One region of the Kitasatospora sp. NPDC094016 genome, then DNA from elsewhere that is predicted to be linked to it. Evidence: riboswitches for the same ligand, from Rfam matches in the RefSeq annotation. Region 1 holds a riboswitch; the other holds the start of a gene.
The links. Region 1 has a riboswitch for S-adenosylmethionine ahead of thrC (threonine synthase). Riboswitches for the same ligand answer to the same signal wherever they lie in the genome.
Positions count from the first base shown of each region.

Region 1 (5,228 bases):
TCGGCGACGTCGTCGGGCAGCAGCCGGAAGTACTCGGGCGGGGCCCACGGGGTGTGCGAGAAGTGGCCGATCCGCAGGTCGGGGCGGGCGGCGCGGAGCAGGGCCGGGGTCAGCGAGAGGTGGTAGTCCTGGACCAGCACGGCGGCCCCGGGGGCGGCCTCGGCGGCCAGCGCCTCGGCGAAGGCGGCGTTGTAGGCGCGGTAGGCGGCCCACTCGGTGCGGAACCCGGCGTCGAAGGCGGGGGCGGTGGGGGTGGCGTAGAGCAGGTGGTGGACGAACCAGAGGGTGGAGTTGGCGACGCCGTTGTAGGCGCGGGCGAAGGTGTCGGGATCGATGTCCAGCATGCGGACGGCCTGGCCGCCCACGTCGTGCCCGGCGAGGTCGAGGCGGCCGTCCGGGGCCCCTCTGGCGGCCTGCCGGTCGGCCGCGCCGAGGGCGGCGCAGACCCAGACGGCGTCGGGGTTGTCGATGGCGGAGAGGCCGGAGACCAGGCCTCCGCCGCCGCGGCGGAGGGTCAGCGTGCCGTCGTCCGCGGTGCCGAACGACACCGGTCCCCGATTGGAGGCCACCAGGACGGGGGCGGTGCCGGTCGCACTCGAACGTTCGGTCGTGAGATCGCCCATGGTTGGTACGTTGCCGGGGCTCCGGAGCGGCAAACCCTTTCGGTGGGTGTTCAGTGTCGGGTCGCGTACTCGGGCACGGTGTGCATGGGCGGGCGTTCCAGGGCGGTCACCGGGTGGGTGTGGGCGGTGAACTCCCGGCTCTGCGGGTCGCGGGTGAACTGGGTCAGCAGCGGGTGGACCAGGTCGGCCGAGGCCTTCAGCCGGTGGGTGCGGTCGAGGCGTTCGAGGGCGGTGCGGTAGATGGTGGCGGCCATCCGGCCGAGGGCCTGGCCGTCCTGGTGCCGGTGGTGCCGGACGCCGACGTCCACCTGGGCCAGGGCGTCCAGCCCGACCGTCTCCAGCGCGTCGACCAGCAGGCCGAGTTCGACGCCGTAGCCGGTGGGGAAGGGGAGCCGTTCGAGCAGCGCGCGGCGGGCCGCGTACTCGCCGCCGAGCGGCTGGACGAAACCGGCGAGTTCCGGCCAGTGCAGGTTGAGCAGCGGGCGGGCGACCAGTTCGGTGACCCGGCCGCCGCCGGCCGGGACCACCGCCCCCTCGGTCTCCAGCGGCCGGTCGTACATGGCCTTGACCAGCTGGATGTCCGGTTCGGTGAGCAGCGGGCCGAGGATGCCGGAGACGAAGGCCGGGTCGAACTCGCGCAGGTCGGCGTCGACGAAGCAGACGATGTCGCCGCGGGTGACCAGCAGCGAGCGCCAGAGCACCTCGCCCTTGCCGGGGACGGCGGGCAGCCGGGGCAAGATCGCGTCGCGGTACTCCACCCGGGCGCCGGCCCGGGCGGCGACGGCGGCGGTGGCGTCGGCCGAGCCGGAGTCGACCACGACGAGTTCGTCGACCAGCGGGAGGCGCTCCATCAGCTCGCGGCGGATGGTGCGGACGATGTCGCCGACGGTGGCCTCCTCGTCCAGCGCGGGCAGCACCACGCTGACGGTGCGGCCGGTCCGGCGCTTGGCCTCCAGCAGGGCGTGCACCGGCCGGTCGACCGCGCTCCACGAGCGGCGGCGCAGCCAGGACGCCGCCTGCGGGAGCAGCGCGGGGGTCGGTTCGGCGGGCACGGGACTCTCCTCGGCGGGGTCGGTGGGACGCGCCATCTCGCGTGGCGGACGATCCCATTCGGGGTTGACGCCTTCGGATACAGTCTTCGTACAGCGGCCGGACCTTTGCACGCCGGGGTCGCCGTTGAGCACCACCACAATTTCACATGCTCATCCAGAGGGACTGAGGGAACGGCCCGTTGACGTCCCGGCAACCTTCTCGCGCGGCTGTCTGTCGACAGGCCCCGGCGGGACAGGTGCCAATTCCGGCCTGTGGCGCGACCGTGCCACGGGGAAGATGAGGAGAGAGGCCTCCGCCATCATGGCTATCGACACTGTCGCACCCGCATCCGTGGACCTCGGCCCCGCCACCGCGCTGTCCTGTCGGGAGTGCGGCACCCGCTTCCCGCTCGGTCCGAGCTTCGCCTGCCTGGAGTGCTTCGGCCCGCTGGAGATCGCGTACGACTTCGGCAGCGAGGGCGCCGAGGAGCTGCGCCGCCGGATCGAGGCCGGCCCGAGCTCGATCTGGCGCTACGCGCCGCTGCTGCCCGTCCCGGCCGACGTCGCCACCAAGCCCAACCTGAACCCCGGCTGGACCCCGCTGGTCAAGGCGGACAACCTGGGCCGCGAGCTGGGCTTCACCGCGCAGCTGCACATCAAGGACGACTCGGGCAACCCGACCCACTCGTTCAAGGACCGCGTGGTGGCCTGCGCCATCGAGGCCGCGCGGGCCTTCGGCTTCACGACGCTCTCCTGCTCCTCCACCGGCAACCTGGCCGGCGCGGTGGGCGCGGCGGCCGCCCGGGCCGGCTTCAAGTCCTGCGTGTTCATCCCGCACGACCTGGAGCAGGGCAAGGTCGTCATGGCCGGGGTGTACGGCGGCGAGCTGGTCGGCATCGAGGGCAACTACGACGACGTGAACCGCTTCTGCTCGGAGCTGATCGGCGACCCGGCCGGTGAGGGCTGGGGCTTCGTCAACGTCAACCTGCGCCCGTACTACGGCGAGGGCTCCAAGACGCTGGCGTACGAGATCTGCGAGCAGCTCGGCTGGCGGCTGCCGGAGCAGATCGTCATCCCGATCGCCTCCGGCTCCCAGCTGACCAAGATCGACAAGGGGCTGCAGGAGCTGATCAGGCTCGGCCTGGTCGAGGACCGGCCGTACAAGGTCTTCGGCGCCCAGGCGGCGGGCTGCTCCCCGGTGTCGGCGGCGTTCAAGGCCGGCCAGGACGTGATCCGCCCGGTCAAGCCGGACACCATCGCCAAGTCGCTGGCGATCGGCAACCCGGCGGACGGCCCGTACGTGCTGGACATCGCCCGGCGCACCGGCGGCGCGGTCGAGGACGTCACCGACGCCGAGGTGGTGGACGCGATCCGGCTGCTGGCCCGGACCGAGGGCGTCTTCGCCGAGACCGCGGGCGGGGTGACCGTCGGCGTGCTGAAGAAGCTGGTGGAGACCGGCCGGTTGGACCCGGCCAAGGAGACCGTCGCGATCAACACCGGCGACGGCCTGAAGACCCTGGACGCCGTCGCCGGGTCCGGGATGACCGCCGTGATCCGCCCGACCCTGGCGTCCTTCCACGACGCCGGCCTCGCGTCCGCCTGAACACCCCCCACCCCGCCAGGCCCTGTCCGCTAGGAGAACCATGAGCGCCAACGTCCGTATCCCCACCATCCTGCGCACCTACACCGGCGGCGCCGCCGAGGTGGCCGCCGAGGGCGCCACCCTGGGCGAGGTCATCGCCGACCTGGAGAAGAACCACGCGGGGATCTCCGCCCGCATCCTGGACGACGCCGGCAAGCTGCGCCGCTTCGTCAACGTCTACGTGAACGACGACGACGTGCGCTTCGCCGAGGGCCTGGCGACCGGGATCGCGGACGGCGCCAGCGTCTCGATCATCCCGGCGGTGGCCGGCGGCTGCTGAGCCGCGCCCCGATCCGGGCACCCCGCCCGAGCCGTTCGTCCGACCGGCCGTCCGCGCGTACGGAATTCCGTTCTCCGTACGTACGGGCGGCCGGCCGCATTTCGGCGGGAATATGGCGGGGTCAAGTCGGAGTAGAGTGTGGCTCGGTTGGGAACAGGGCTTCCCCTCATCCTCACCCGCGAATCACCCGCGAATCGCCGGACGGTCGTCCGGCCGCTGAGACCGGTCGGGTGCCTGGGCCGTGAAACATGTCAGGCAGATGTCAGAATTCCCGCGGGGATTTGTAGTAATCCGTCCGCTATGTCCGGCGTGAAATGCCGAATTCCTCCCGCTTTGGCCCGTCCTGCCCCTTGGCGCGGTGCCGGAATTCCCCGCAGCTGACCCTGTTGCAGAGGGCGTCGATCCGGATACATTCAGCCGCGGTCGACGTAATCACCCGCTCACAGGGCGCCGTCAGGCACCCCCGGCGGAGGACTGCGGCGTGCACGGCTGCGCCCAGGGGGGGTTCCCCGGGCCGGCCTTCAAACCAGACCCGGGCCCGCGACCTGCGGGCGCGTGAAGGGCCAGCACAGCACTAGGGGAGTTCGGAATGGCTCAGGGCACCGTCAAGTGGTTCAACGCGGAGAAGGGCTACGGCTTCATCGCGGTCGACGGTGGTGCGGACGTCTTCGTCCACTACAGCGCGATCCAGATGGACGGCTACCGCACCCTCGAGGAGGGCCAGCGGGTCGAGTTCGAGATCTCCCAGGGACAGAAGGGCCCGCAGGCGGACATGGTCCGCGCCGCGGTGTGACCCCCTTCCGACCCCAGGAGCTCGGCGCGGCCCACGGCTGGTGACCACTCGCTTCTCGGCGGGCCCGTACGACACGCGTCGTGCGGGCCCGTCGGCGTTCCCCGGCGGGGAGTTGCGCGGGTCGGCGGGAGCGCCCCGGGCGGCTCGCGGGATCGCGATTGGGCTTGCACTCGACCACCCGGAGTGCTAATCATTGGCGTTAGCACTCACAGCGTGAGAGTGACAGCGGACCGGGTCGGTGAGGCCCCCGGGAGCGGTAGGGGAAAGGACCCCCGCACACCAGGGCCGTCCGTCGCGGGCACCCCTTGGTCCGAGCAGTCGACCGTGTCCCGGAGGACCACTTCTGATGGCCAAGATCATCGCCTTTGATGAGGAAGCTCGCCGCGGCCTTGAGCGTGGCATGAACCAGCTCGCCGACGCAGTGAAGGTCACGCTCGGCCCCAAGGGTCGCAACGTCGTGCTGGAGAAGAAGTGGGGCGCCCCCACGATCACCAACGACGGTGTCTCCATCGCCAAGGAGATCGAGCTCGAGGACCCCTACGAGAAGATCGGCGCGGAGCTCGTCAAGGAGGTCGCCAAGAAGACCGACGACGTCGCGGGTGACGGCACCACCACCGCCACCGTGCTCGCCCAGGCCCTGGTGCGCGAGGGTCTGCGCAACGTCGCCGCCGGCGCCAACCCGATGGCCCTGAAGCGCGGCATCGAGAAGGCCGTCGCCGCCGTCTCCGACCAGCTGCTGGCCCAGGCCAAGGACGTGGAGACCAAGGAGCAGATCGCCTCCACCGCCTCCATCTCGGCCGCCGACACCCAGATCGGCGAGCTCATCGCCGAGGCCATGGACAAGGTCGGCAAGGAAGGC
Region 1 covers NZ_JBEOUK010000005.1:5,362-10,589, forward strand. The annotation lists gene ABT015_RS06620 (alpha,alpha-trehalose-phosphate synthase (UDP-forming)) at 1-623, opposite strand, end outside; gene ABT015_RS06625 (glucosyl-3-phosphoglycerate synthase) at 674-1,651, opposite strand; SAM riboswitch class I at 1,823-1,959, shown strand; gene thrC (threonine synthase) at 1,977-3,257, shown strand; gene ABT015_RS06635 (MoaD/ThiS family protein) at 3,298-3,576, shown strand; gene ABT015_RS06640 (cold-shock protein) at 4,166-4,369, shown strand; gene groL (chaperonin GroEL) at 4,716-5,228, shown strand, end outside.

Region 2 (5,228 bases), on a different contig from region 1:
GCAGCACGCTCCGGCGCCACCTCGCCCGAACCCGCCACCTCGCCCGAACCCGCCGCCCCGCCGACGGCCGCGGGCTCGGACGGGGCCGCGTCGGCGGCCTGCGCCTGCGCGGCCGCAGCGGGCTGAAGCCCCTGCGCTTCGGCGGGCTCCCTCGCTGCGTCCACCACGTCCTCGGCTCCGATCCTGGTCCTACGGGGTCACGGCCCGCGGCCGCCGCCCTGTCGTCACGCTCCGTGCGTCCTGTCTGTATTGTCCCAGCGCGGCGGGCAGGCGCGCCGTGCACCCGCCCCCCGCGCCGTCGGGCGTCAGCCCTGCTCGGCGGAGGCCTCCGCGTTCTCGGCGCCCGGACGGGCCACCAGCTCGACCTGGTCCACGGCGTTGCACCAGCGGCAGCGCACCGACTCGATCGTCTCGCTCAGCACCTCGGTCTCCTCGACCTTGGACTCGCCGGCCAGGTCGAAGTGCAGGAACTCGGTGACCCGCGCGGTGCGGGTCACGTCGAAGCGGGTGAGGTTTCCGCACAGGGTGCAGCGCCAGCGCGTCTCGGCGGTCAGGGCGGGGACGGTCATCGGGGGTCCTCTCGGGTGGTCCCTGGGTGGGCTAGGCGCTCCCCCCGGAGCCCCGGCGTCGGCGGCGGGAGGCGGGATTGCCCGCCCCAAGCCTATTGCCTGAGGCAACCATCACGGCCACCGGTCAGGAGAACGAGCGGGCTAGTCCACCTGCCGTACAAGGCCGTGTCACACGCCCGACACGGAGGGATGCTTGGCCCCATGGCAGTGACGGCCCCCGGGCACACCGACGCGCGGGGCGAGTACCCGTCCGTGCCCGCCCCGGCGGTCACCTACGCCCTGATCGCGCTCAACACCCTGGTGTTCCTGCTGGGCCCGGCCGCCGGGCTCAACCCGCTGTACGGCACCGGCCAGTCCCGGCTCTGCGCGGAGCAGCGGTACGAGCAGCGCTGGGGCGTCATCCCCGCCGAGGTGCTGGCCGGCCGCCCGCTGACCGCCGAGCAGCTGGCCCAGGCCCCCGACCCGGCCCCGGGCTGCCCGGCCGCGCCCACCCCGCGCAAGCACCCGGCGCTGTCCGTCCTCACCGGGCTCTTCGTACACGCCGGCTGGCTGCACCTGCTGGGCAACCTGCTCTTCCTCCACGTCTTCGGCCCCACCGTCGAACAGCGGCTGGGCCGGGCCCGGTTCGCCGTCTTCTACCTGGCCGCCGGCAGCCTGGCCACGTACGGCTTCGCCCTCGCCGAGGCGCACTCCCCGGGCTCCACCCGGGTCCTGATCGGCGCCTCCGGCGCGATCTCCGCCGTCCTCGGCGCCTACCTGCGCTTCCATCCGCGGGCCCGGGTGACGACGCTCGTCCCGCTGCTGCTGTTCCTGCCGCTGCGCTTCCCGGCCTGGCTGGTGCTCGGCCTCTGGTTCGCCCTGCAGTGGTGGTCGGTCCACTCGGCCGGGCCCGGCGTGGCCTATCTGGTCCACGTGATCGGCTTCTCGGCGGGCTTCCTCTACGCCTGCACGGTGGTCAGCCACCCCCCGAGACGACCCGGCTGACGCCCGATACGCTGGCGGCACCCCACAAAGGAGCCCGAACAGTGATCACCGCCATCGTCCTGATCAAGACCAGTGTCGACCGCATCCCGGAGATCGCCGAGGCCATCGCGGCCATCGAGGGCGTCAGCGAGGTGTACTCGGTGACCGGTGGCTACGACCTGGTGGCGATGGTCCGGGTGCGCCGGCACGACGATCTGGCCGCGGTCATCCCGGGCCGGCTGAACAAGGTCCCGGGCGTGGCCCACACCGAGACCCAGATCGCCTTCCGCACCTACTCCCAGCACGACCTCGAGGCCGCCTTCGCCCTCGGCCTGGACGAGTAGGCCCCCCCGCCCCCCGACCCCCGGCCCCGCCGACCGGGCCCCTCAGCCCTGCTGACGCCCCCGGTCGACCTGCACGGTGGCGACGCAGCGCCCGCCCTCGTTGCGGTAGTTCCACGCGGCACCGTCCGTGACCAGCTCGCGCACGGCGGTCAGGAAGCGGTCGACGTGCTCGTCCGGGGTCCCGGCCCCGAAGCTCACCCGGATCGCGTTCAGGCTCCGCTCGCCGGGCAGCGACGGCTCGGGCGCCCCGCACTCGGAGGGGGAGACCTCTTCGTCCCCGAGCAGGGTGCGCAGCAGCGGGTGCGCGCAGAACAGGCCGTCGCGGACCCCGATGCCGTACTCGGCGGACAGCGCGGCCGAGAAGTGCGAGCTGTTCCAGCCCTGGACGACGAAGGACAGCACGCCCACCCGGGCCGCCTCGGCGCCGAACAGGTTCAGCACCTTGACCTGCGGGATCTCCGCCAGCCCGGCGGTCAGCCGGGCGATCAGCTGCCGCTCCCGGGCCTCCAGCGCGTCGAAGCCCGCCTCGCTCAGCGCCCGGCAGGCCGAGGCGATCGCGTAGGCGCCGATGACGTTCGGCGAGCCCGCCTCGTGCCGGGCCGGGCCGGAGTGCCACTGGACGGCCACCGAGCCGTCGTTCTCCCGGGCCACCGTCCGGGTCGCCCCGCCGCCGGCCAGGTACGGGTCGGCCGCGTCCAGCCAGTCCGCCCGGCCGGCCAGCACGCCGGCGCCGAAGGGCGCGTAGATCTTGTGGCCGGAGAAGGCGATCCAGTCGACGTCCAGCTCGCGCACCGAGACCCGGTGGTGCGGGGCCAGCTGGGCGGCGTCCAGCACCACCCGGGCGCCGTGCCGGTGCGCGGTCCCGGTCAGCTCGGCGACCGGCCACAGCTCGCCGGTCACGTTGGAGGCTCCGGTGACGCAGAGCAGCTTGGGGCCCTCGGGCGCCTCGGCGAGCGCGGCGTCCAGGGCGGCGACCGCCTCGGCGTGCGAGCGCGGCGCGCGCAGGTAGTGGACGTCGAGCCCGGCATGCGCCCAGGGCAGCAGCGAGGCGTGGTGCTCGGTCTCGAAGGCGAACACCCGGGTCCCGGCCGGGACGGCCGAGGCGAGCAGGTTCAGCGAGTCGGTGGTGGCCCGGGTGAAGACCACCTGGTCGCCCTCGCGCAGGTCGAGGAACTCGGCGACGGTGCGGCGGCTCTGCTCGAACAGGTCGGTGGACAGCTGGGAGAGGTACCCGGCGCCGCGGTGCACGCTGCCGTAGTAGGGGGCGTAGGCGGAGACGTCGTCCCAGACCCGCTGGAGCGCCGGGGAGCTGGCCGCGTAGTCGAGGGCCGCGTACCCGACCTTCTCGCCGCTGGCGAGCGGGACCTGGACGTCGTGGCCGAGGACGGCGAGGGGGGCGCAGATTTCGGTGGCAATCGACATGAGGATGCACTCCTTCTGGGGGTATGGGACCCCGGGAGTGCTAAGTCGTCGGGCGTCCGCGCTTGCCGCACGGACGATTCGCCGAGCGACCCGGTCCTCACCCAGGGCACCCCGCCACGGACGGAGGGTTGCCGGACAGCAAGCTGGGGCTTGGTGCTGTCACTCATGACCTGGCCAAGACTCTAGGTCGCGCCCAGCGAGTGGTCAAACAGGCATCCACCATCCGGACAGCCGAGGAGCCCGCGCCGGCGTTCCGGCACGGGCTCCCAAGTACCGCCTCACGCCTGGCTGGTGGCCTCCGACCAACGCTGCAGCAGCTCCTGCGCCGCGCCCGAGTCGATGGCCCGCTCCGCCCGTGCCATGCCGGCCGCGAGCTGTTCGGTGAGCGGCGCCTCGCCCAGGTCGAGCGCGACCAGCGCCGCCGCCGTGTTCATCAGGACGGCGTCCCGCACGGCCCCGCGCTCGCCGGCCAGCAGCCGGCGCGCGACCTCGGCGTTGTACGAGGGGTCCGCCCCGCGCAGCGCCTCGATGCCGACCAGCTCGACGCCGACGTCCCGCGGGTCGAAGGAGGTCTCGGTGACGGTCCCGTCCCGCACGATCCACACCTGCGAGGTGGTGGTGATGGTCAGCTCGTCCAGGCCGTCGTCGCCCCGGAAGACCAGGCCGGTCGAGCCGCGCCGGGCGAGCACGCCGGCGATCAGTCCGGCGAGCCGGGTGTCGAAGCAGCCGATCGCGTGCGAGGTGACCTTGGCCGGGTTGGTCAGCGGGCCGAGGATGTTGAACGCGGTCGGCACCCCGAGGTCGCGCCGGGCGGTGGCGGCGTGCCGCATCGACGGGTGGAACTTGGCCGCGAAGCAGAAGGTCAGCCCGACCTCCTCGGCGATCTCGGCGACCCGCCGGGCCGACAGGTCGAGGCGGACGCCGAGCTTCTCCAGCACGTCCGAGGAGCCGCTGGCCGAGGAGGAGGCCCGGTTGCCGTGCTTGACCACCTTGGCACCGGCCGCGGCCGCGACGATCGCCGACATGGTGGAGATGTTGACGGTCTTGGCCCGGTCGCCGCCGGTGCCGACGATGTCCACGGCCGGGCCGGGGATGTCCAGCGGCTCGGCGTGCGCGTACATCGCGTCCACCAGGCCGGTGATCTCGTCGACCGTCTCGCCCTTGGCCCGCAGCGCCACCATGAACCCGGCCACCTGGACGGGGGACGCCTCGCCGCTCATGATCCGGTCCATCGCCCACGCGGTGGCCGAGCGGTCGAGGTCCTCCCCCTTCAACAGCGCCGCCAGGACGTCCGGCCAGGTGCGGACCACCTGCGCGGGTGCGGTACCACCGTTCGCAGGGTTCACGTTCACCATGGCTGACTCCAGCTGTTGTCGGGTTCCCCGCGTCGGGGGGACGTCCGTACGGATGGAGTCAGCCTATCGACCGGCGGGGTTCCCGCGGCGGCGTCTTCTCTAGTCCTGAGACGGCACCGCTCAGCGGCTGACGGGCGCCCGCTTGGCCAGCCGTGCCCGCAGCAGGGTGGCGACCGCCTCGGCCAGCGCCACCGGGTCCACCGGGCGGGAGATCGCGGCGTCGGCCCGGCTCCAGGCGGCCAGCCAGGAGTCCTGCGGCCGGCCGATCAGCACCAGCACCGGCGGGCAGCCGTAGATCTCGTCCTTGAGCTGGCGGCCGAGCCCGAGCCCGCCGGCCGGCACCGCCTCGCCGTCCAGGATGCAGAGGTCCACGCCGCCCTTCTCCAGTGCCTTCAGCACCGCGGGGGTGGTCGCGCACTCCAGGTAGGACAGTTCCGGAAGGTCCTCGACGGGCCGGCGGCCGAGTGCCGTCAGCACCTGCTCGCGGGTGTTGCGGTCATCGCTGTAGACGAGGACGGTGAGCGTCTCGTCGGTCGTGTACGCCATGGGCCCTGCTCCCTCAAGTGTGATCCGGA
Region 2 covers NZ_JBEOUK010000060.1:31,392-36,619, reverse strand. The annotation lists gene ABT015_RS34665 (NYN domain-containing protein) at 1-38, opposite strand, end outside; gene ABT015_RS34660 (hypothetical protein) at 306-569, opposite strand; gene ABT015_RS34655 (rhomboid family intramembrane serine protease) at 771-1,553, shown strand; gene ABT015_RS34650 (Lrp/AsnC ligand binding domain-containing protein) at 1,595-1,876, shown strand; gene ABT015_RS34645 (aminotransferase class V-fold PLP-dependent enzyme) at 1,919-3,298, opposite strand; SAM riboswitch class IV at 3,352-3,469, opposite strand; gene trpD (anthranilate phosphoribosyltransferase) at 3,577-4,653, opposite strand; gene ABT015_RS34635 (response regulator) at 4,774-5,199, opposite strand.
Region 2: it holds a riboswitch for S-adenosylmethionine, as region 1 does, so the genes downstream of both, ABT015_RS34645 (aminotransferase class V-fold PLP-dependent enzyme) here and thrC (threonine synthase) in region 1, are expected to answer to the same signal.